4 regions of the Cutibacterium granulosum genome follow, and region 3 is predicted to be linked to each of the others. Evidence: riboswitches for the same ligand, from Rfam matches in the RefSeq annotation. Region 3 holds a riboswitch; each other region holds the start of a gene.

The links. Region 3 has a riboswitch for cobalamin ahead of CKV91_RS04740 (ABC transporter substrate-binding protein). Riboswitches for the same ligand answer to the same signal wherever they lie in the genome.
Region 1: another riboswitch for cobalamin. It lies ahead of CKV91_RS02765 (anaerobic ribonucleoside triphosphate reductase); the one in region 3 lies ahead of CKV91_RS04740 (ABC transporter substrate-binding protein).
Region 2: another riboswitch for cobalamin. It lies ahead of CKV91_RS03805 (FecCD family ABC transporter permease); the one in region 3 lies ahead of CKV91_RS04740 (ABC transporter substrate-binding protein).
Region 4: another riboswitch for cobalamin. It lies ahead of CKV91_RS02375 (ABC transporter substrate-binding protein); the one in region 3 lies ahead of CKV91_RS04740 (ABC transporter substrate-binding protein).

Annotation. Positions count from the first base shown of each region.
Region 1 is NZ_LT906441.1:661,660-666,988, reverse strand. Features, by position in the region: gene CKV91_RS02765 (anaerobic ribonucleoside triphosphate reductase) at 1-1,871, opposite strand, end outside; cobalamin riboswitch at 1,920-2,134, opposite strand; gene CKV91_RS02760 (LutC/YkgG family protein) at 2,268-2,939, opposite strand; gene CKV91_RS02755 (LutB/LldF family L-lactate oxidation iron-sulfur protein) at 2,939-4,471, opposite strand; gene CKV91_RS02750 ((Fe-S)-binding protein) at 4,474-5,265, opposite strand; gene CKV91_RS02745 (L-lactate permease) at 5,318-5,329, opposite strand, start outside.
Region 2 is NZ_LT906441.1:927,992-933,320, forward strand. Features, by position in the region: gene CKV91_RS03800 (RNA-binding domain-containing protein) at 1-1,157, shown strand, start outside; cobalamin riboswitch at 1,754-1,929, shown strand; gene CKV91_RS03805 (FecCD family ABC transporter permease) at 2,018-3,037, shown strand; gene CKV91_RS03810 (ABC transporter ATP-binding protein) at 3,034-3,825, shown strand; gene CKV91_RS03815 (ABC transporter substrate-binding protein) at 3,827-4,900, shown strand; gene CKV91_RS03820 (precorrin-8X methylmutase) at 5,311-5,329, opposite strand, start outside.
Region 3 is NZ_LT906441.1:1,126,090-1,131,418, forward strand. Features, by position in the region: gene CKV91_RS04725 (aminopeptidase P family protein) at 1-1,035, opposite strand, end outside; gene CKV91_RS04730 (zinc ribbon domain-containing protein) at 1,172-1,897, shown strand; RNA gene rnpB (RNase P RNA component class A) at 2,085-2,464, shown strand; cobalamin riboswitch at 2,662-2,846, shown strand; gene CKV91_RS04740 (ABC transporter substrate-binding protein) at 2,888-3,907, shown strand; gene CKV91_RS04745 (FecCD family ABC transporter permease) at 3,904-4,938, shown strand; gene CKV91_RS04750 (ABC transporter ATP-binding protein) at 4,935-5,329, shown strand, end outside.
Region 4 is NZ_LT906441.1:558,626-563,954, forward strand. Features, by position in the region: gene CKV91_RS02365 (FecCD family ABC transporter permease) at 1-213, opposite strand, end outside; gene CKV91_RS02370 (ABC transporter substrate-binding protein) at 282-1,526, opposite strand; gene CKV91_RS02375 (ABC transporter substrate-binding protein) at 1,586-2,698, opposite strand; cobalamin riboswitch at 2,926-3,061, opposite strand; gene CKV91_RS02385 (transcriptional regulator) at 3,074-3,856, opposite strand; gene CKV91_RS09320 (hypothetical protein) at 4,198-4,350, shown strand; gene CKV91_RS02390 (6-phosphofructokinase) at 4,641-5,329, shown strand, end outside.

The sequences.
Region 1 (5,329 bases), 460 kb from region 3:
CCGAGGTCCCAGGCCTCCTGGGACTGCCCGTGATGGGCCCCCACGAGGGCGGTGAGGGTCTCGGCCAGGCCGATGAACCCGATCGAGAGGGTTCCGTGCCGCAGCACCTCCTCGACGCTGTCGTCGGGACCGAGCCCCGCAGAGTCGATCCAGACCCCCTGCCCCATGAGGAACGGGAAGTTACGCACCTTCTTGCGAGCCTGGATCTTGAATCGCTCCAGCAGCTGATCGATGACCAGGTCGATGGATGCGTCGAAGTCCGACATGAACCGATCGACGTCATGGTCTGCCTGGATGCCCAGACGCGGCAGGTTGATGCTGGTGAACGAGAGGTTGCCACGCCCCCAGGTCTGCGCCCTGCTGGTGTCGTGGACGTTGGACATGACGCGGGTGCGGCAGCCCATGTAGGCGATCTCGGTCTCGGGATGGCCGGGGCGGTGGTACTCGGCGTTGAAGGGGGCGTCCTGGAAGGAGAAGTTCGGGAAGAGACGCTCGGCGCTGGTGCGGCAGGCCAGCTGGAAGAGGTCGTGGTTGGGGTCGCCAGGATGGTAGTTGACCCCTTCCATGACGCGGAAGATCTGGATCGGGAAGATCGCCGTCTCGCCATTGCCCAGCCCGGCGCGGGTGGCCTCCAGCAGGCAGCGCATCACCAGCCGGGCCTCCGGGCTGGTGTCGGTGCCGTAGTTGATCGAGGAGAACGGCGTCTGGGCACCAGCGCGCGAGTTCATCGTGTTGAGGTTGGCGATGAAGGCCTCCATCGCCTGGTAGGTGGCCCGTTCGGTCTCGGCCACCGAGCGGGTGCGTACCTCGTGGTGGACCCGGACCACCTGCTCGGCGGAGAGTTCGGGCCAGGCCTCGGCGAGTTTTTCCCGCTCGGCGTGCTGGGTGGCGTCGTCGGCCTCCAGGGGCCAGGTGGCGGCAAGCCGCGTCACCTCGTCCTGACGTTCCTGGTCAGCACCGAGGACGCCAGCGGACTGAGCCATGTTGGCTCGCATCCGATCGGCGCAGGTGAGGGCGACGCCGGGGGCCATGTCCCGGTCGAAGTTGGGGACGGCCTGACCACCATGCTGGTCGTTCTGGTTGGACTGGATCGCGATGCACGCCAGGGCTGCGTAGGAGTTGATCGAACGCGGGGAGCGCAGGTGTCCGTGCCCGGTGGAGAAACCGGTGCGGAACAGCTCGCTGAGGTTGATCTGGCAGCAGGTGGTCGTCAGGGTGAGGAAGTCGAGGTCGTGGATGTGGATGTCACCGTCCCGGTGGGCGGCGGCATGGGCCGGGTCGAGCACCGAGAGCAGGTTGAACTGCTTGGCCGACTCGGTGCCGAAGCGCAGCATCGAGCCCATCGCTGTGTTGCCGTCGACGTTGGCGTTCTCGCGCTTGACGTCGCTGTCCCTGGCATCGGAGAAGGTGATCTCGCGCAGCGAGGTCATGAGGGCCGACTGCTGTTCGCGAGCCGTGGAGCGGCGCTGCCGGTAGAGGATGTATGCCTTGGCCGTCTCGGCCTGGCCGCGCTCCATGAGGACCTTCTCGACGACGTCCTGGATGTGTTCGACGTCGGGGATCACGGGGCCGGTCGCGGTGGCGGCCACCGTACCGGCACCGGGGCGCTGCTCGCTGCGTAGTTCGTCGACGACGGCCAGTGCGACGCTCAGCGAGATGGCCTCGGCCTCGGCGACGCCGGTGGCCTCCAGGGCCTTGCGAGCGGCATGGGCGATGCGGGCTGGGTCGAAGGCGACGATGCGCCCGTCGCGCTTGCGCACCTGACGTAGCACGGTGGAGGACGTCTGCCCCGGTCCATGCGACGTGAGCTGGGACGTGGTGGTGTGCCTCACGGGTGTGGTCGAGGGCGTCTGGGGGTGGTGTACGGTCATGTCTCTCCTCGGAGTTCGCCGCCCCTGTCACAGGGCTCGTGCAGCCGGGTCACAGCCCGGGTACTGGCAGGTCTTCGGACTCGGGGACGCGATCGTTCGATCTCCTACTGGACGACGCTTCCCAGCCAGTGGCCAGTGCGTGTGTCGCCGGTCGTTTCCCATACCGCTGCGGGACAGTCCCGGATTCCCACCGGGTTCCCTCTTGGCTCTCATATCCCAACATCTTGTGTTTGGACTGAAAGACCAGTACGACATCTAGTTATACACCATGTGGAACCCGCCGGTAGGCACATCTTGGGGCGTGTTCGGTGCAGGCGAATCTGCGGGCATGAGGAACGCCTCCACCCGATTGCTCGAGCGGAGGCGTTCCCCAAGGGATTGCGTCAGTCGATCAGCTCACTGATCCGTCACGACGATGACGTGGAGCTGACGGGGACCGTGCACCCCATTGACTCGGGCCAGCTCGATGTCACTGGTCGCCGAACCGCCCGAGATCCACGTCAGCGGGTGATGATCGAGCACGGCCGGTCTGACGGCCTGCACGGCCTCCGGCACATCGGAGACGACCTGGCTTGCCTTGATCACGCAGACGTGACGGTCGGGAACCAGGGTGAGGGCACGTCGTCCCTGATCGGCCAGATGGGTGAGCACGATGGTGCCGGTGTCGGCCACACCGGAGGCAGCCGCCGTGACGACGGCCTGGGTGTCGTCCAGCTCGGTCTTGCTCAGTTCCGGATCGTCGACACGAACCTCGATGCCAGCCTCGGAGATGGCCGTGCGCCAGGACTCGTCAAGCCCGGAGGGGACGACGACGGACTCGTCGGCCCCGGTCTCCTTGAGGGCGTCGACGACGGCCTGGGGCACGTCGACGGCGGGAACCTCCACGACGGAACAGTTGTAGTCGCGCACCCGCTGCACGAAGGTGCCCACGACGTCGTCCATGTCGATGCCCCGACCGTACTGCCAGGTGATCGGCGCATCCTTCTGCGGATCGGACTGCGTGACGTCTGCGGTGGCCTGGCGGATCCGGGCCAGGATGTCCTCACGGGCCTGAACTTCGTCGATCATCAGTGCTCCTCCCGATTCTTCTTCCACCAGTTGCGGAAACTCTGCGACGGGATCTCGTCGACGTCGCGGTACTTGAGCCATCGTTCGGCCACGGGAACCGGGATCGGCCCCAGCTTCTTGCCGCGCATCACCTTGCCGGCCAGCTGCGAGCCCTTCTGGACCATCTCGAAGTGCTTGGCGTCGCTCAGGGCCCACTGTGAAGTCTTCATGAGCCCCATCTCACCGGCTACCTCGTAGTCGGCGGGGATCTTGTCGGCCTTCTCGGACTGCACGACGCGCTGACGCAGGTGCACGAGGATGTCGGTGAAGGGGATCTTCACCGGGCACACCTCGTTGCACGCACCGCACAACGAGCAGGCGTAGGGCAGGCCACGGTCGACGGGGTCCTCCACACCACGCAGCTGCGGGTTGAGGGCGGCACCGATCGGTCCGGGGTACACCGAGCCGTAGGCGTGGCCGCCGGTGCGCTCGTAGACCGGGCAGATGTTGAGGCAGGAGGCGCAGCGGATGCAGCGCAGCACCTCGCGTCCCAGCTCGTCGGCCAGGGCGTCGGTACGACCGTTGTCCATGAAGATGACGTGCTGCTCCTGGGGGCCGTCACCCTCGGTGACACCGCTCCACATCGAGTTGTAGGGGTTCATCCGCTCGCCGGTGCCCGAACGGGGCAGCAGCTTGAGGAACACCTCGAGGTCGTCGTAGCTGGGCAGCACCTTCTCGATGCCGACGACCGACACGAGGGTCTCGGGCAGGGTGAGGCACATGCGGCCATTGCCCTCGGACTCCACGATGACCAGTGATCCGGTGTCGGCGAGCACGAAGTTGCCACCCGAGACGGCCACTTTGGCGCGCAGGAACTTCTCACGCAGGTGCAGACGGGCCGCGTTGGTGAGCTCCGGAGGATTCTCCGAGATGTCCTCGGGGGCCGGGCGGCCGTAGTTCTTCATCTCCTGCAGGAAGATCTCCCGCACCTCGGAACGGTTGCGGTGGATGGCCGGCACGACGATGTGGGAGGGGCGGTCGTGGCCCAACTGCACGATGAGCTCGGCCAGGTCGGTCTCCCAGGCGGCGATGCCCTGTTCCTCCAGGTACTCGTTGAGGTCGGTCTCCTGGGTGGTGATGGACTTGATCTTGACGACCTCGTCCACCCCCTTGGCCTTCGCGACCTGGGCGACGATCTCGTTGGCCTCCTGGGCATTGCGGGCCCAGTGCACGTGCACCCCGTTAGCCTTGAGGGATTCCTCGGCCTGCAGCAGGTAGGTGTCCAGGTGACGCCCCACCCGGTCCTTGATCTCCTTGGCGGCACCACGCAGATCCTCCCAGTCCGGGGACTCGGAGACGCGCATGGCGCGCTTGTTGCGGATCGTCGTGGTGGCGTTGCGCATGTTCTTGCGCTGCACACCAATGCTCAGCTCACGCTTGGCGGCTTCGGAGAACTTCGGCATCCCCAGGAACGTTCCGGGGTTGTCCGGGGCCGGGGTGAGACGGGCGACCCCGTTGTTGCCCTCGGTGATCCGACGCAGTTCGGTGGTCATGGTCAGTCCTCCTCCGTGTTCGCCAGGATCTCGGCGAGGTGAATGGGCTTGACGCCAGAGTTCTGCCGCGACAGCACTCCGCCGATGTTGAGCAGGCAGGAGTTGTCACCTGCGACGACGTACTCGGCACCGGTCTCGCGCACGTGACGGGCCTTGTCGGCCGCCATGGCGGCGCTGACGTCGGGGTTCTTGATGCTGAACGTACCGCCGAAACCGCAGCACTGTTCCTCGGCGGGCAGGTCCACCAGGGTCATGCCGCGCACGTTCCTGAGCAGCTGGTAGGGGCGGTCGCCCAGGTGGATGAGACGGCGTCCATGACATGACGGGTGATAGGTGACCGAGTGCGGGAAGTAGGCGCCGACGTCGGTGACACCCAGCACGTCGACGAGGAACTCCGGCAGATCGTAGGTGCGCTTGCTGGTCTGGGCCGCGGCTCGCTCGAGCCCCTTGTCGCCGATGTGCTCGGCGATCATGGTGTGCTGATCACGCACGGCTGCGACACACGAACCCGACGGGGCGACGACGTAGTCGTAGTCGCTGAACGCGTCGACGTAGGAACGGATCATCGGAACCGTCTCGTCGAAGTATCCGGTGTTGGTGGTGATCTGGCCGCAGCAGGTCTGCTCGTAGGGGAACTCGACGGTGCAGCCGAGTCGCTCGAGCAGGCTGGTGACGGCCTGCCCGGTGCGAGGGAACATGACGTCGTTGATGCACGTGATGAACAGTGCGACGGTCATCCCCTGACCGGGACGCCCAACCTTCTCGGTGGCGTTCTGCGGGGTGATGGTGGTCATTGGAGCACCTCCTGATGGTGCATGGAAGGGGTTGACGACGTGACAGTAGTAATCATGGCACCAT
Region 2 (5,329 bases), 200 kb from region 3:
AGGCGGCGGTGGAATTGGCCAACTGTACGAGTCGTGAGTTGCTGTCCCGGTTGAACGCCATTGATGGTGATGGCAAGCTCACCAATGCTGCTGCTCTGGTCTTTGTGGGGCGTCCCGAGCCATGCCTCGACTACATACGTCGCGACATGCCCGGTCAGGACAGCGGTGACCGAGTACGTATTGGTGGGGTATCACTGCTTGAGCAGCTCCAACGGACGTTCGCCGTCGCGCGGGCGTACAACCCTTTGTCGCATGTGTCTTCAGGACTTGTCGAGGGGCAGGTCCGCCAGCTGCCGGAACGTGCCATTCGTGAGGCCATCGTCAATGGGTTGGCTCATCGTGAATGGGGGCTGTCCGATGCAACGCTCATCGAGCACGAAGGAGCCGTCTTGCGAGTTACCAGCCCCGGAGGATTCTTCGGAGGTGTGACGGCTGAGAACATCATCACCCACCCATCGACGTCCAGGAACGTTGCTCTCACTGAGCTCTTGGCATCACTTCGAATTGCAGAACGTGAAGGTATCGGAGTTGACCGTATGGTTGGTGATTTGCTTCGCCGGGGGCTTCGCATGCCGACCATTCGGGAAATTGACGGTCCCTATGTGGTGACGACGTTTTCCGGTGTCGGTCCTGACGTGGCATGGACATCGTGGCTGACTGGTATGGATGTTCCCGAGCTCATGCAAAACCTCCGCACTTTGATGGTTATGCGTTTCCTCACAGATCATCTCTGGATCGACGAGGACATTCTTGCTCCCTACCTGCAAGTCCCCGTCGAGGAAGTTCACGAAACCCTTGAGCTCCTACGGCAGACGGAGTGTGATGGCGAACCCTTGCTGAAGCCCATCCGCGGCGTTCCCGACGAAGCCCTCCCCGCGTTTACCCTTTCCAAGAGAGCAAACAAGCAGCTGGACATGGAATATGCGAATCGCGGTTTGAAGCGTTCAGTGCCCAGTAGAGCAGTGACGGCTCGTCAATATGCCCGGCATCGAGGGCGTATTAGTACGACAGAATTGGGCGCCATCCTGGGGGTGAGGGCTTCCAACGTCGGACAGGTCCTCAAGGACCTCATGGCTGATGGAGTACTGCAGCCTTCGTCAGAGGCGATGGCAGGTCGCGGATTTCACTATCTGTGGAAAGGTGACGAGGCATCCTGACTTTTTCAGTCCTTGTGATCCATCTCGTCAAGCTCCTGGTCAGGCAGAGCGTGTTCCGATACACCGGAAAGCTGAGTGCACTTCCCCTTTCGGGACGGTAGAGCACAACTTTTTGACCGAAAGATTGTACTTGCACCCTCGGACTGGGTGTCTGAGTGCAGTCTTCGAGGCTGCTCCCTGTGGTTCTGGCTACTGAACCAGTCGAGAAAAATTGTACTTACCCTCACGCTTGTGCTGGTAGGAAGAATTTTTCAGCCACAAAGTTGTACTCCAGGTATGAAGCGGCGCCGGGAGCACAACTTTTCGCAGTTGGGGAGCTCTGCGCGGTGTGGAGATCCAGTCTGTGGCGAGGTTGTGGCCCGTTCGTCTCCGTGGCAGATGTGTTGGGGATCGTGGTGTCTGCCACGTGGTGTGGCACGGGGTGTCTTGTCGAACCGAATTGCCACGGGGGTGCGAGGTACCGCCCCCCAGCGCACCCTTCAGACTCACGAGCCGGGGCGTCCCACGTGCCCGACGCGCCTGCGACAAGGGGTTGGCGGGCGGCTACGGCAGGGGGCTGGTGGCCGGCGCGTCGCGATTTGCGTGTCACAGGTGCTAACGTGCGTCACGTGCATGGTGCGGCCCCGATGAGGTCGCGGTGAACCCGGTGGGAATCCGGGACTGTTGCGCAGCGGTGACGGTGACGACGTCGGCAAGACCACTGGGAGTGATCCTGGGAAGGGCCGACCGAGGGTGATCCGAAGTCCGAAGACCCCATGCATGACTTGTGTCGTTCGGGCCTCGCATCAAGGTCCTCGCACCCAGAAGGAACAGCTATGCCTTCCTCGAGACGGTCGGTCGAGCGGGACCGCCGGTTGCCAGTGGCGCCCCTGGTGATCATCCTCGTCGTGCTCATCGTCGTCAGCGCCGTCTTCTCGCTGACCATCGGTTCGGAACCATTGCCGATGCGTGGCGTTCTTGACACGGTTGGTGCCAGGATCACCGGCGAGCCGGGCCCTGACTCGACGATCGATCTCATCGTCTGGGACCTGCGTGCCCCCAGGGCACTGCTGGCGATCATCGTCGGAGCTGGACTCGCCCTGGCCGGAAGCGGTATGCAGACCCTGGTGCGCAACCCGCTGGCCGACCCCTACCTGCTGGGTGTCTCGGCCGGTGCGAGTGTGGGGGCCACCGCGGTCATCGCCCTGGGGATGTTCGCTTCCTGGGGTCCTCACCGACTCACCCTCGGGGCCTTGGTGGGGGCATTGGGCGCCGCCGGTCTGGTGTACCTCATCTCCATGGCCCAGGGCGGCATGACGCCGCTGCGGCTGGTGCTCTCGGGCGTCGTGCTCTCTGCGGCATTCTCGGCACTGGCGAGTTTCCTCGTCTTTCGCAGCTCGGATCCGCGTGCGGCGCAGTCGGTGTTGTACTGGATGCTGGGATCGGTGGCCGGTGCCACCTGGGACAGCTTGTGGATGGCTGCCATCGTCACCGCTCTGTCCGCCGTGCTCATGATCGCGTTCTCGGGTTGGCTCGACGCCCTGGCTGCTGGCACCGACGTCGCTCGATCCCTCGGCATCCCCGATACCAGGGTGCGCAAGGCGTTGTTCGTCGGCAACTCGGTACTCGTCGGGGTGCTCGTGGCGGTCTCCGGCGGCATCGGATTCGTCGGGCTCGTCATTCCGCACATGTCCCGGCTGCTCGTGGGAGCCAGTCACCGGTCGATGGTGCCCGTCGCCGCCGCCATCGGCAGCCTCTTCCTGCTGTGGGTGGACGTCGGCGCCCGCGTCATCGCGGCACCACAGGAGGTGCCGCTCGGCGTCGTCACCGGGTTCATCGGCGCTCCCATCTTTCTGTACCTCATGGGGCGCAGCCAGTACCGATTCTCGAGTGAGTCATGACACGTCTCGAAGTTCGCAATGTCCAGTGCCGCATCAACGATCGCATCGTCGTCGACGACGTCAGTTTCATCGCCGAGCCGGGGAAGCTCACCGCCATCGTCGGCGTCAACGGAGTCGGCAAGTCGACTCTGCTGCGATCCATCGCCGGGGTGCGCCAGTTCAATTCCGGCGACGTCCTGCTCAACGGCACCTCCGTCACCGACTACACCCCCATGCAACGTGCCCGGCTCATGGCCTTCGTCGGGCAGGAGGAGTCGCCATCGCCTGACCTCCTGCTGGGTGAGATGGTCGCGCTGGGACGTACCCCGCACCGCAAGCCGTGGCAGGTGGGGCAGCGTTCCGAGCGGCGGATCATCCGGGACTCCCTGGCCTTGGTGGGACTGGACCACCTCATCGATCGTCGTTGTGACCACCTGTCGGGCGGTGAGCGGCGCCGCGCCGTCATCGCCCGTGGCCTGGCCCAGGGCGCCGACCTCATCATGTTGGACGAGCCGACCAATCACCTCGACGTGCTTCACCAACTCATGCTGCTGGACACGCTGCGCGCCAGCGGTCGGACGGTGGTCGCCACCATCCACGACCTCGGCATGGCTGCTTCGCATTTCGACCACGTGGTCGTCCTGGCCGACGGCGGAGTGCTCTCCGCAGGTCCGGCTCGTGAGGCGCTCAGCCCATCGAACGTCGCGACGGCATTCCACGTCGTCGCACACCATGTCACCACTCCCGACGGCAGCCAGGAACTCGTGTGCACCGCACCGCTGCCCAATCCCAACCGAGAGGAAAACTGAAATGTCCACCAAACTCCTACCTGTCGTCCTGGCCTCCTGCCTGGCTGTGGGACTCACCGCCTGTGGCGGTGGATCAGCCTCCAAGAGCGGCGAGTCCGCCAAGGACTTCAACGAAGTCACCGTGACCAACTGTGGCAAGAAGGTCACCTACCCCAAGAAGGCCGAGCGACTCTACGTCAATGACGGCAGCATCATCGCCATGGCGCTGAGCGCCGGGGCGCAAAAGCAGATCGCCGCGATAAGTTCGGCAGATCGGGACAAGGAGATCCTCACTGCCAAGTACGGGGCCGACACCATCAACAGTCTGCACGAGGGCGTCAAGGGTTACATGACCCTTGAGTCGGTCATCGCCAACAGGCCCGACGTCGTCGTCGCCGGGTGGGACTACGGATTCTCCGAGGCGAACAACCTCACCCCCGACAACCTGCACGACAAGGGCATCAACAGTTACCTTCTCACCGAGTCATGCCGACAGAAGGACGGGCAGAGCGCCCGCGGTGTCATGGACCCTTGGAACGCAGTGCGGACCGACATCACCAACCTTGCCACCCTCACCGGCAACGAGCAGACCGGCAAGAAGGCCGTGCAGGACATGGACGATCGGCTCGACGCCCTCCAGAAGGCTCCGAAGGCCAGGAAGACCCCGACGGTGCTGCTCTTCGACTCGGCCAAGGACACCGTCTTCACCAGTGGTAGCAAGGGTGGGCCACAGGCCATCATCAACGCGGCGGATGCGCAGAACGGCGCTCACGACGTCAATGACACCTGGGTGCGTATCGGCTGGGAGAAGGTGGCGACGATGAACCCCGACGCCATCGCCTTCGTCGACTACGACGCCCAGCCCTACAGCGAGAAGATCAAGATTCTGGAATCGAATCCGGCGACCAAGAACCTGGACGCGGTGAAGAAGAAGCGCTACCTCAACCTCCCCATCGCCATGTGGACCTCCGGCCCGCTCAACATCGATGCCGCCGAGCACCTGCGGGTCAGCCTGGAGAAGTGGGGGTTGGAGCCCAAGTCGTCGATCAAACCCCAGCTGAGGATTCCGGCCTCCGTGCCCGGGCACGAGGGCTGAGAAGCCAAGTGCACTGCCCGGGTCACCTGGCTGGAGGAGACCAGCTGTCCGGCCCTCGGAGGCGCGGCGCCCGTGACGCGTGGTTGCTGTTGGCCACGACGAGAGGCGGGCGCGGGGCAGGCGTCCGGTGCGGGTGAGCTGCGGGGTCCGGCTGGGATGGTGAGATGCGGCTGGGCTCTGCCAGACGACCCTCGTCCGAGTACGGACGAGGGTTTCGTCCATCTGGCGAAACCGATGCGCGACGGTCATCCGAAGTGGTCAAACCCGTGTCCCATCAGGGCTGATGGAGTCTCAATCTCACCGCAATGCCCCCCAAAACCATCTCTTCCAATGGTGGCGAGAATCTGTCATGGGGGGGATTCCTGGTGTGAGTGCCCCAGCGTGATTTGAATGAGCCGGTGACGTGCTTCTCAGCGGTGATCGTTGGTG
Region 3 (5,329 bases):
GAACGTGCCGCTGATGGGCAGGGTACGGGTGATGTCTGCGGTGTAGAGGGAGTCGATCTCGATGCCGGCGTCGATGAGGATGAGTTCTCCGGGGCGCAGGTCGCCGTCGTTGCGCACCCAGTGCAGGGTGTTGGCGTGGTCGCCGGCGGCACAGATCGAGCCGTACCCGACGTTGTTGCCCAGGTGACGGGCGTGCAGTCCGAAAATGCCTTCCATCCATCGCTCGCCGCGGCCGCGCCGCACGGCCTCGGGCATCTGACGGATCATGTCCTCGAATCCCACCTTCGACCTACGGCAGGCGTCGCGCAGCTGCTCGATCTCCCAGTCGTCCTTGCAGAATCGGGCGTCTGAGGTGAACTCGTCGAATGCCTCGTCGGCAGCTGCGTCGCCACGTCCAGAGGTGGTCTGACGGGCGACGTCGACCTTGTCGGTGATCGACGGATCGGCCTCCCGGATGACGCGCAGCGGCGCGGAACCGCCCGGGGCCGAACTGCTGAGGGCGGCATCCAGCTCGGCGATGTCACGGCACTGCAGGCCGGTCATCGTCGACATCTCCTCCAACGACTCGCGCTTTCCGACCCACATCTCGCCGTAGGTGGGATCGGCGTAGAACTCCCGATCGGTGCGCGGGGCGCGCGGTTTGAAGTACAGCACGTCGCGGGTGGTGGACCCGGTGGTGTCGATGACGAGCACCGCGTTGGGCTCCCGATCGGTGCCCAGCCCGGAGTAGTAGACGAACGTCGTGTGTGGACGAAACGGGAAGTCGCAGTCGTTGTTGCGACGCATGAGCACGCCAGCGGGGATGACGAGCACCTCGCCGGGGAACCTTGCGGCCAGGACGTCACGGTGCGTGCGCGCCGAGGGCACCGAGTCCAGGGGCTGTGGCATGGTGGAGTCGTAGGGCTGCCAGCCAGTGGGGATGAAGTCACGAAACGCCTGGGAGAACGGGGTCTGGCGTTTGGGGACCTTCTGCTCATCAGCGGCCTGGATCTGGGAACCGGCGGGCCTGCCGGAACGATCAGTCACATCAGTCATGGAAACTCTCGCCTCTCCGTCGAATGTGCGATGGGTGTCATTGTAATGAGCCGGGTCCAGCCGGATAGGCTGGCTCTCACAAGTTCAGCAGAGTCTGGTGGTCAAGCTCCCCGGGTTCACAGTTGCAGGAGGTAGCGTGAAGGCAGCACCGCAGGACCAGTGGAAACTTCTCGACCTGGCCGAGACCGACCGGCTCATCGCCCGTAGGCGTCATGATCGCAAGGTTCTTCCCCAACTCGCCGAGCTCAGGAAACTTGCTGGCTCGCGTCAGAGCCTCGCCGAGGATCTTGTCGCCAAGCAGACGGTCGTCTTCGACCTCAAGGCCGACCAGAAGCGCATCGAGGCAGACCTTGCCCCGGCGAGGGCCCGTCTGGAGCGCAACCAGGCCACGGTGGATGCCGGCCAGATCGATCACAAGGCACTGCGCGGTCTCACCGACGAGATCGAGCACCTCAAGCGGCGTATCGGTGATCTGGAGGATGCCGAGCTCGACATCATGCAGCGGGTCGAGGAGGCTGAAGCGGCTCAGGAGCAGGCCGACGAGGCCCGCAAGGCCCTTGACGGCCACATTCGCGAGGTGCTGGCTTCCCGGGACCATGACCTCTCCGAGATCGACGCCGAGCTCAAGCGTCTCGTCGCGCAGCGCACCGCCCAGGCCGGGGCGCTCCCGGCCGATCTGCTCAAGCTGTACCAGACTCTGCTGGAACGCACCGGGATGGGGGCCGGCAGGTTGGAGCATGGCGTGTGCAGTGCCTGCGGAATCGTCGCCAATCCTGGCGACCAACGCCGCTACGACCAGGCCCCGGCAGACGAGGTGCTGCGCTGTGAGGAGTGCGACCGCATCATGGTGCGTCCCCTGTGAGACGACATTTCCTTTGAGGAGTGGGGCTCTGAGTGGTGAATGGGATTCTGACCGGGCCGTGGTCCGAGGTGGGCCGGTCACGTTCCGGCGAAGGTGCTCGAGGTGGAGAGTGCCGGTTCCGCCAGGTGTGGTGTGCCCCATCGGCTGTCATGAAGCGATGCTCACGGGCTAGAATGGATGTTTGGACGAGCCACCCGGGGTGATCGCGGCAGACGATGATCTGTCGAGGAAAGTCCGGGCTCCACAGGGCAGGGTGGTGGGTAACGCCCACCCGGGGAGACCCGCGGGACAGTGCCACAGAAAACAAACTGCCGAGAAATCGGTGAGGGTGAAACGGTGAGGCAAGAGCTCACCGCGGCATCGGTGACGGTGTCGGCACGGCAAACCCCACCCGGAGCAAGGCCAAGAAGACCGTGAGGTCGCGGACGTGTTCGAGGGCTGCCCGCCCGAGCGCCCGGGTAGGCCGCGCAGCTGCAAGGCTGGAGGGCGTCGGCAACGACGTTCACAGATGGATGATCACCGGCCCCCATGGGGTCACAGAACCCGGCTTACAAGGGTGGCTCGTCCCTTTTTCAGTCAAGGACTTGTGGTGGGTTGATGGGTTCTGTGGTGCAGCAAAGCTTTTAGCGATGATGGGTGCTGAACGGTACAGAAAAAGACGAGACGTAGGTGTCACGTCTATAAGGACGTCTGCCATGAGGGTGTCGAAGGATTGGCTGAGTTGCGAAACAGGAAGAAGAATTTCTTTTCTGGGGCGTACACGGATTAGTATATGGCAGTCAGGTTGCTGGAGATTCTCCGGCGCAGGAATCCGGTGAGAGACCGGAGCTGACGCGCAGCGGTATGACTGATCCACCCGACTCGAGCCACTGGTGCCACTGGTACCGGGAAGGTGTCGGAAAACGGAGATGAGGTTGAGCCCGAAGACCACCTGACAACGTCCTGTCGGTTCCCCGGCCGCGAACGCCGGTCACAGAAAGCTGGCTTCTCATGCCCATGTGCTCATCCTTGTCACATCGCTTCGTCATGGGGTTGGTCGTGCCCGCCACTCTGCTCGCTGGCTGCGCAGGTGCTCCCGAAGATCCCGTTTCCAGCGAGCCATCCTCTGCGTCGGTGTCCCAACCGTCCGCAGATCGTGTGGAAGTCACCAACTGTGGTCAAAAGATCATTCTCGACAAACCTGCCACCAGGGCTGTAACTCTCAACCAAGGCGCCACGGAGGACGTCCTGGCCATCAATGGCGCATCAAATCTGGTTGGGACGGCCTACCTAGACGGCGAGATTCCTGCCAAGTGGCGAAAGTCCTATGATTCGGTCAAGGTGCTGGCCAAGGAGTATCCGTCCAAAGAGACCTTCTTGGCTGCCAAACCCGACCTTGCTCTTTCCTCTTTCTCCAGTGCCTTTACCGACAAGGCTGTCGGAACCCGGGATGAGCTCGCGAAGCAGGGAATCGCCACATACATCAGTCCCTTCGGATGTCCCAAAGGCACTAAGTCGGCCGAGACGACGTGGGGCAATGTCTGGAAGGAAATGCGCGAGGTCGGATCCCTCATCGGGGCTCGGGACGGCGCCGACACTGCGATCACCAAGCAGCATGAGTACCTGCGGGACGTGACTACACACAAGCACGGTACCGGAACCTCGATCGTGTGGTTCGATTCTGGGGACAAGACCCCGTTCATCGGTGCCGGTAACGGTGGTCCACAGCTGCTCATGGATGCCGTGGGAGCCAAGAATGTCTTTGCGGACGTCGATGGCGGATGGGCCGATGGTTCCTGGGAAAAGATTGTGGCCTCCGATCCGGACGTCATCGTCGTTGCCGATGCCAAATGGTCCACCGCGAAGGACAAGATCGCTTATCTCAAGGGCGATCCGGTTCTCAAGCAGATGAGAGCTGTCAAGGAGAACAAGTTCGTAACGGTGCCATTCTCCCAAAGTACCCCGGGTGCCGAGCTGATCGACGGTGCCAAGACTCTTAACGATGGTTTGGCAGAGATCGCTGGGAAATGATCCGCTCACGTAACTGGTTGTTGGCTGCCTTTCTTGGTACTGCCCTCGTTGCCAGTGCCTTGGTCGTACTGGGAGTTGGGGCAGTCCATGTGCCGGTTCACGATGTGATTCGGGTGGTTGCTCGACGATTTCGACTCATCAATGGCTCTGATGTCACCGTCCTTGACGATCGGATTGTCTGGCAGTTGCGCGCCCCGCGCGTCATCGGATCGATGGCCGTCGGCGCTTTGCTGGCGATGTGCGGCGCGGTACTGCAGACCCTGACCGGTAATGACCTGGCCGACCCCTATCTGCTCGGCATCTCCAGTGGAGCCTCGGTAGGTGCGGTCTTCATCCTCATCATCGGAATCTCCAGCACTCTGGGGCAGTCCGTCCTCATGACACTGGCCTCCTTCGGCGGGGCGGTCGGGGCCCTGGTCATGGTGCTGGCCATGGCCACTGGCAAGTCCGGGGAGTTACCCGCCAGCCGGACCATCCTGGCCGGGGTGGCCGTCGGACAGTTGTGCGGCGCGGCGGTGTCCATGATGATCATGGTGTGTGGTGAGTCGAACGCAGCTCGATCAGCCCTGTCGTGGACCCTCGGGTCGTTCACCGGTGTGAGATGGGGATCGACGATCACCCTGGCCGTCGCCACCGTTCCGGCCCTCATCGCCGGGATGGCATTGTGCCACACCCTTGACGCCTTCGCTTTCGGTGACGTCAGCGCGATGTCCCTGGGAGTACCGGTCAACACCGTGCGCTGGATGATCATGGTTGGCACCGCCCTGCTGACCGCTCTCAGCGTGGCCTTCGTCGGCCCCATCGGATTCGTCGGGCTGACGGTCCCACACATCGTGAGGTTCTGGACCGGGCCGCGACACGCCCGGCTGCTACCGGTGTCGGCCCTCGTCGGGGCCCTGCTCATGGTGTGGTCCGACACCGCAGCGAGGTGCTTGCGCCCTGACACCGAGATTCCCGTCGGGGCCATCACTGCGGCCGTCGGAGCCCCGGTGCTGGTCGTCCTGCTGCGTCGACAGGCGTCTCGATCATGAGTGCCGGGACAGCAGCAACGTTGCGAGCTGAGGATCTTGGTTGGACGGTCGACGGGACGACGATCTTGTCCGGGGTCGACGTGGAGATTCGGCCAAAGGTCATGACGATGGTCATCGGGCTGAACGGATCCGGGAAGACGACCCTGTTGCACCTGCTGGCCGGGTTGCGGAAGCCCAGCGCGGGGCGGGTGTGGTTGGGGGAGCGTGATCTCTCCGGGATCGGGGCCAAGGAGCGCTCCCGGGTGATGGCCCTTCTCGAGCAGAGTCCTTCGGCTCACGTGGAACTGACGGTGCGTGACGTCGTCCAGCTCGGACGCATTCCCCATCTGGGAGGCTGGGGGATCGGCAATCTCAGTCGCCGAAGAGGGCGTGACGGAGATGCCGTCGAGAA
Region 4 (5,329 bases), 570 kb from region 3:
CAGGCCGGCCAGGGTGACGGCGAGGAGGATCGTTGCGAGGATCGTGAAACGCACCGGCAGTGGCAGCCCGCGTCGTCCCTGCGTCTGGCGGCTCCGCACATCCCGGTGATCCCGCACGTCCCGACCCCGCCCATCCTGACCTCGTACGTCCCGGCCCGGTGCCTCTCGGTTCTGTGGCGTCTCCTGGTGGCTGTTCCACCAGGTGCCCCTGATCCGCTCGCCGTGTGTCTCGTGACGTCCGTGCCTCCCGCGACGGCCCGGCACTTGATCCTGAGTCGCAGTCACTTCGCGGTGGCCTTGCGGTAGAAGTAGAACTGGTGATCGGCATCCAGCTCAGGGTGCAGGATCGCCGTCAGATCCGCCAGGACGAGGTCGGGGCGCACGACCCCGGTCTGCCAGTAGTCGTTGCCGTGCTTCGGGTCGGCTCGCAGGGTGGCGTCCCAGACGTTGCCGTTGTCGAGGGCCTTGAGCGACTTCAGACGTGGGTCGGCCTTGAGGATCTCCGGGATGGACGACTTCTCCGGCCCGTCGATCCAGAAGTCGGCATCGTGGGCCTTCTTGATGATGGCCTCGGTGTCCAGCTTCCTGGATGCCACCCCGTGAAGGTCCTTGAACACGTACTCACCGCCTGCGTCGCGCAGGAATTGGATGGAGTAGTTCTCGTTGGGCTTGATGTACCAGACGCCCTTGTACTGCGATCCGTGGAGCACGGTCGGTCGTGTCGTCACCGTGGCGGCGCGTTTCGCGGTCGCATGGTACTTCTCGGCGATCTCGTCGTACTTCTGGTTCGCCGTCTTCTCGGCATTGACGAACAGCGAGTCGTACTTGATCCATTCGGCACGCCCCAGCGGGGTGCTCTCGAGGAAGTTCGGCTCGGCGACGACCGGGATGCCCATCTCCTTGATCTTGTCGATCTTGCTGGTGTTGTCGCTGCCACTGACGAGGTTGAAGATGAACAGGTCCGGGCGCAGCGCCGCCAGCTTCTCTGTGTTGATCTCGGTGGCGTTGTCACCTGCCGCGAAACTGGCGACCTTGTGGTCCTTGAGGGCCTGACGGGTGTTCGAATTCCCCACCCTGTCGACGTTGACCATGCCAGCCACGGAGTCCAGCTTTCCCAACATCTGGAACTTCATCGGCAGGGTCGTCGAACCCAGCGCCACCTTGGTGGTGGGGATGGTGATCTTCTGCGCCCTGGCGAGGTCACCGTCCAGCTTCGGCTGCGGGGCGCCACACTGCACCAGGACGTACTGCACGGGTTTCTTCGCGGTGTTCGACGGGTGCTTGAGCGTCACCACCTTGTACGACTTGTGGTACGACACGGTGATGTCGCGGGCGTCGCGGAAGGTGGCCTTGTCGGTGAAGTAGTCCTTCGAGGAGTCGAAGTCCTTGATGCAGCCCTGCTGGGAGGACGTGCTGGACGGCGTGTCCGCCGAGGAATCCGATTTCTCGGAGCGTGAGCACCCGGCGAGGGTGGCGATGCACATGGCGATGGCGGCTAGGCCCGCCACCAGACGATTGATGGACATGGTTGCTCCCAAGTGGAGGTGAAGGGATGGCGGTGCGGCGAACATCGCCGCTGAGAGGGTCAGCTGAGCTTGGTGTAGTAGTACGGCGTGTACCCCTTCATGAGGTCAGGGTGGAAGATGTACGTGAGGTCGGCCAGCACGACGTCGGGTTGGACGGTCCCGGACTGCCAGAAGTCGTTCCCGGTGTCTGGGGCAGTGCGCTTGCTGGGGTTCCAGACGTTGCCGTGCTGGAAGGCCGACAGGTTCGCGTAGCGCGGGTTCTGCTTGAGGGCGTCGTCCTTGCCGTGCCACGTCGTCATGGACATGTAGTTGCCGTTGAGCCAGAAATCGGCCTTGGAGCCGTACTTGAAGACGACCTCGGCGTCGGTCGGGGTGGCTCCGCTGCCCTTGACGGCCTGGGACATGGCGTCGGTGGCTCCGGCGTCGGTCATGAACCTGATCATGTAGGAGTCGGTTCCCGGGACGTACCACTGCCCCTTGGTCTCCTGGCCGACGAGCACGCTGGGCTTGTCGGTGGCGTTCCTGGCCTTCTTCGCCACCTCGGTGTAGCGCTTGGTGATGCCGTCGAAGTTCTTCGTGGCGGCGCCCTCCTTGTTGAGGAGGATGCCGTAGGTCTTCATCCACTCGGCTCGGGCCAGCGGGGTGGACTCGAGATAGTCGAGGTCCTGCAGCACCGGGATGCCGGCGGACTGCACCTGCTTGAACTCCTTCACCTCTGAGCTGGCGGCCAGCACGGCGTCGGGTTTGAGGGAGATGAGCTTCTCCGTGTCGATCTGCATCCGACTTGACCCGTAGCTGGGCGTGTTGCGGGCCTCGAGGGCGTCTCGTGCCGGTCCGCGGTAGATCTGTTCGAGCTGGTTGACGCCGACGACTGCGTCCAAGGACCCCAGGGTGTGGAGGACCGGGATCTGGGTGGTGGAGGAGGCGGCGATCCGTTTGACCGGGACGTCGATGATCGGGGCCTTGGCGAGCTCACCGGTGAGCGTTGGTCTGGGGGCACCGCACTGCAGTAACACGAAGGTCTGCGCCGGTTTGTCCTGCTTGCCGAGGGTGAGGACCTTGTAGGACTTGTGATAGCTGACGTGGACGTTCCTGGCCCCGGTGAAGGTGACCTTGTCACCGAAGTAGTCCTTGTCCTTGTCGAACTCCCCGGACTTGATGCACCCGGACATGTTGGCACCGGTGCCAGCTGATGGGGTGGTCGTCGAGGCGCTCGGGGAGGTGGAGCCGTCCTTCGTGCCCGAGCAGCCCGTCAGGGCCAGGGAAGGTACGACGAGAAGGGTGAGAAGGACCGAGACACGTCTCGGCAGTGGAGTACCCATGAAGTCTCCTGCAGTCGTGTCGCAGGACCCGCTGGGGCACACCCGGTGTGCTCGGCAGACTCCTACGGCGAGAGTCGGTGAATGCCACTTCGCAGGGAGGCGACCGGACTGAGCTGGAGGGCATCACCGTTGCGCGACAGTGTCGGACTTGCACCGACTTCGCTCGCTGCGGAGTACCTCGGGCCGAGTCCGACCCGGGACACGCACAAAATAGCATGTCTGGTGTCAATCCCTGTGCTGGGGCTGCAATGTGCCAATCCGAGCCCACGGCCGGTCGTCGCTCACATGTGTGCGCAGCTCGCCGACGTCTTCTGGTGCGCAGGCAAGCACGATGCAGGTCGACGGTCCGCCGGATTTCGTGAGATCGAGATCGGTCCTGCCGGGATCGAACCGCAGTCCTGCGGTGGCGGCGATTTGATCGGCCTCCCAGGCGATTCCGTGCGACCCCACCGGTACACAGTCGTGCACCAGGCCCGAGCCCAGCAGCGCACGCACCTCGTCCAGGGTGACGATCTCGCGCCGACCGGGGCATACCTCGTCATCCGGCGCCGAGATCGGGGAACCGACGCATACGAGCACGTCGGCTTCCTGCCCCTGTGCCGTTGCTGTCGGGGCCTCGCCGGGACCCGGTGTGCCAGGGGCTCTGCCCGGTCGTACCCCGATGATCGTCACCCCGATCCCGGTCTGGGTGGTGATGACGTTGTCCTCCGTCGATCCGGTGACGGCCTGGGGGTCGATCCCCGTGGCGACCGCGCACCGCTGGAACTCCTCGATCATTGGCTGGGCCGAGGCGGCGTCCTGACACAGGGTGTTGACGAGGACCATCGGTTGGGCTCCCCCACACAGTATCTCCAGCAGTGGTACTCGCGCGGCCAGGTGGGCACACCACGTCGGATCGGCAGGGTAGGAGTCCCCGGGCCGTGAGCCTATGCCCCCGACTGCGTCACAGGCGATGACCAGGCGCCCAGCCGGTACGTCGGCGAGCAGCAGGTCGCGCAGCCGAGACACCTGGGTGTCGGCATGGAGGCTCCCGGTGCTGTTTCGGGGGACGGCGGTGGGGGCGTGACGCTGAACCTCGCCTGGTTCGTGCGGCGCGGCTGATGGTTCATGAGGTACGGCTGGGCTGGGACTGCGCACCATGCCATTCAATCGCGTGTGGGAGGGTTGCGTGGGTGAGGGTTGAGCGAACACTGTTCGCCTCGGTGAGCCAGATGCCGGGCTGGAGCAGAATTGCCCTGGAGTCACTCGCTGGGGCCACCCGTCGTCGGATGCGTAGCATTCGGCTTGGTTGCTTCAGCACACGTGACGTCTGACGGTGCAACACTGGGTGGTACAGACAGGGGGTAGGTGTGAAGGCACGACTGGTGGTGACGGCAGCGCTCGTGGCGGGTGTCATCGTTGCGGAACGTCTCGCGACGGCCAGACATCATCGACACGTTCAGGTGCGGCGGATCGCCTTGGAGGGGATCGACGGGTTGGCAGGGCGCCAGCGTCCTTGCTGATGAGGCGCACATGTGAGTCAGCGATACATGCTGACCCCCGGGCACGTCTGTACCCTGCCTGTCACGGTGTCCTGCCTGTCAACGGTGCTGGGGCTGGTCGGGATCGATGTTGCGGCCGACCCCTCGTCCACGTCGTGATGCCAGGATTTTCGCCTGCACCCGTGCATCCTGCATTCCTGAGATTTCTTCGTCTGTGCGACGTCTCCCGCACACCCGGGGTGTGCGTCCCTGCCATGTCATCTGCGAACATGGTGTGAGACGACCGATGGTGTGAGCGACCGGGAGGAAGCATGGGAAACCACAAGAGAGTCGGCATTCTCACCGCCGGGGGAGACTGCCCCGGCCTCAACGCAGCAATCCGTGGCTTCGGCAAGGCGGCCATCCGCGAGTACGGCATGGAACTCGTCGGCTTCCATGACGGATTCCTGGGCCTGGCGCAGAACCGTTACGTCGACCTCACCCAACGCGACCTCTCCGGCATTCTCACCGTGGGCGGGACGATCCTGGGAACCAGCCGTGACAAGGTCAATCGCATGATCGTCAATGGCGAGGAGACGGACATGGTGCCGACCATCGTCGACAACTACGACAAGCTCGGCCTGGACGCCCTGGTGACACTTGGTGGTGGGGGAACCTCCAAGAACGCCTACAAACTGCACAAGGCCGGTCTCAACGTCATCCACCTGCCCAAGACCATCGACAACGACATCGTCGGCACCGACGACTCGTTCGGCTTCTCCACCGCCCTGGAGGTGGCCACCGACGCCATCGACCGGCTGCACTCCACCGCTCACTCCCACCACCGGATCATCCTGGCCGAGGTCATGGGGCACCGGGCCGGTTGGCTGGCCCTGGGATCGGGCATCGCCGGTGGGGCAGACATCATCCTGCTGCCCGAGGTGCCCTACAAGCTTGAGTCGATTGCCGAGGCCGTGGAGAGGAGACGCAGCCAGGGACTCAACTTCTCGGTCATCGCCGT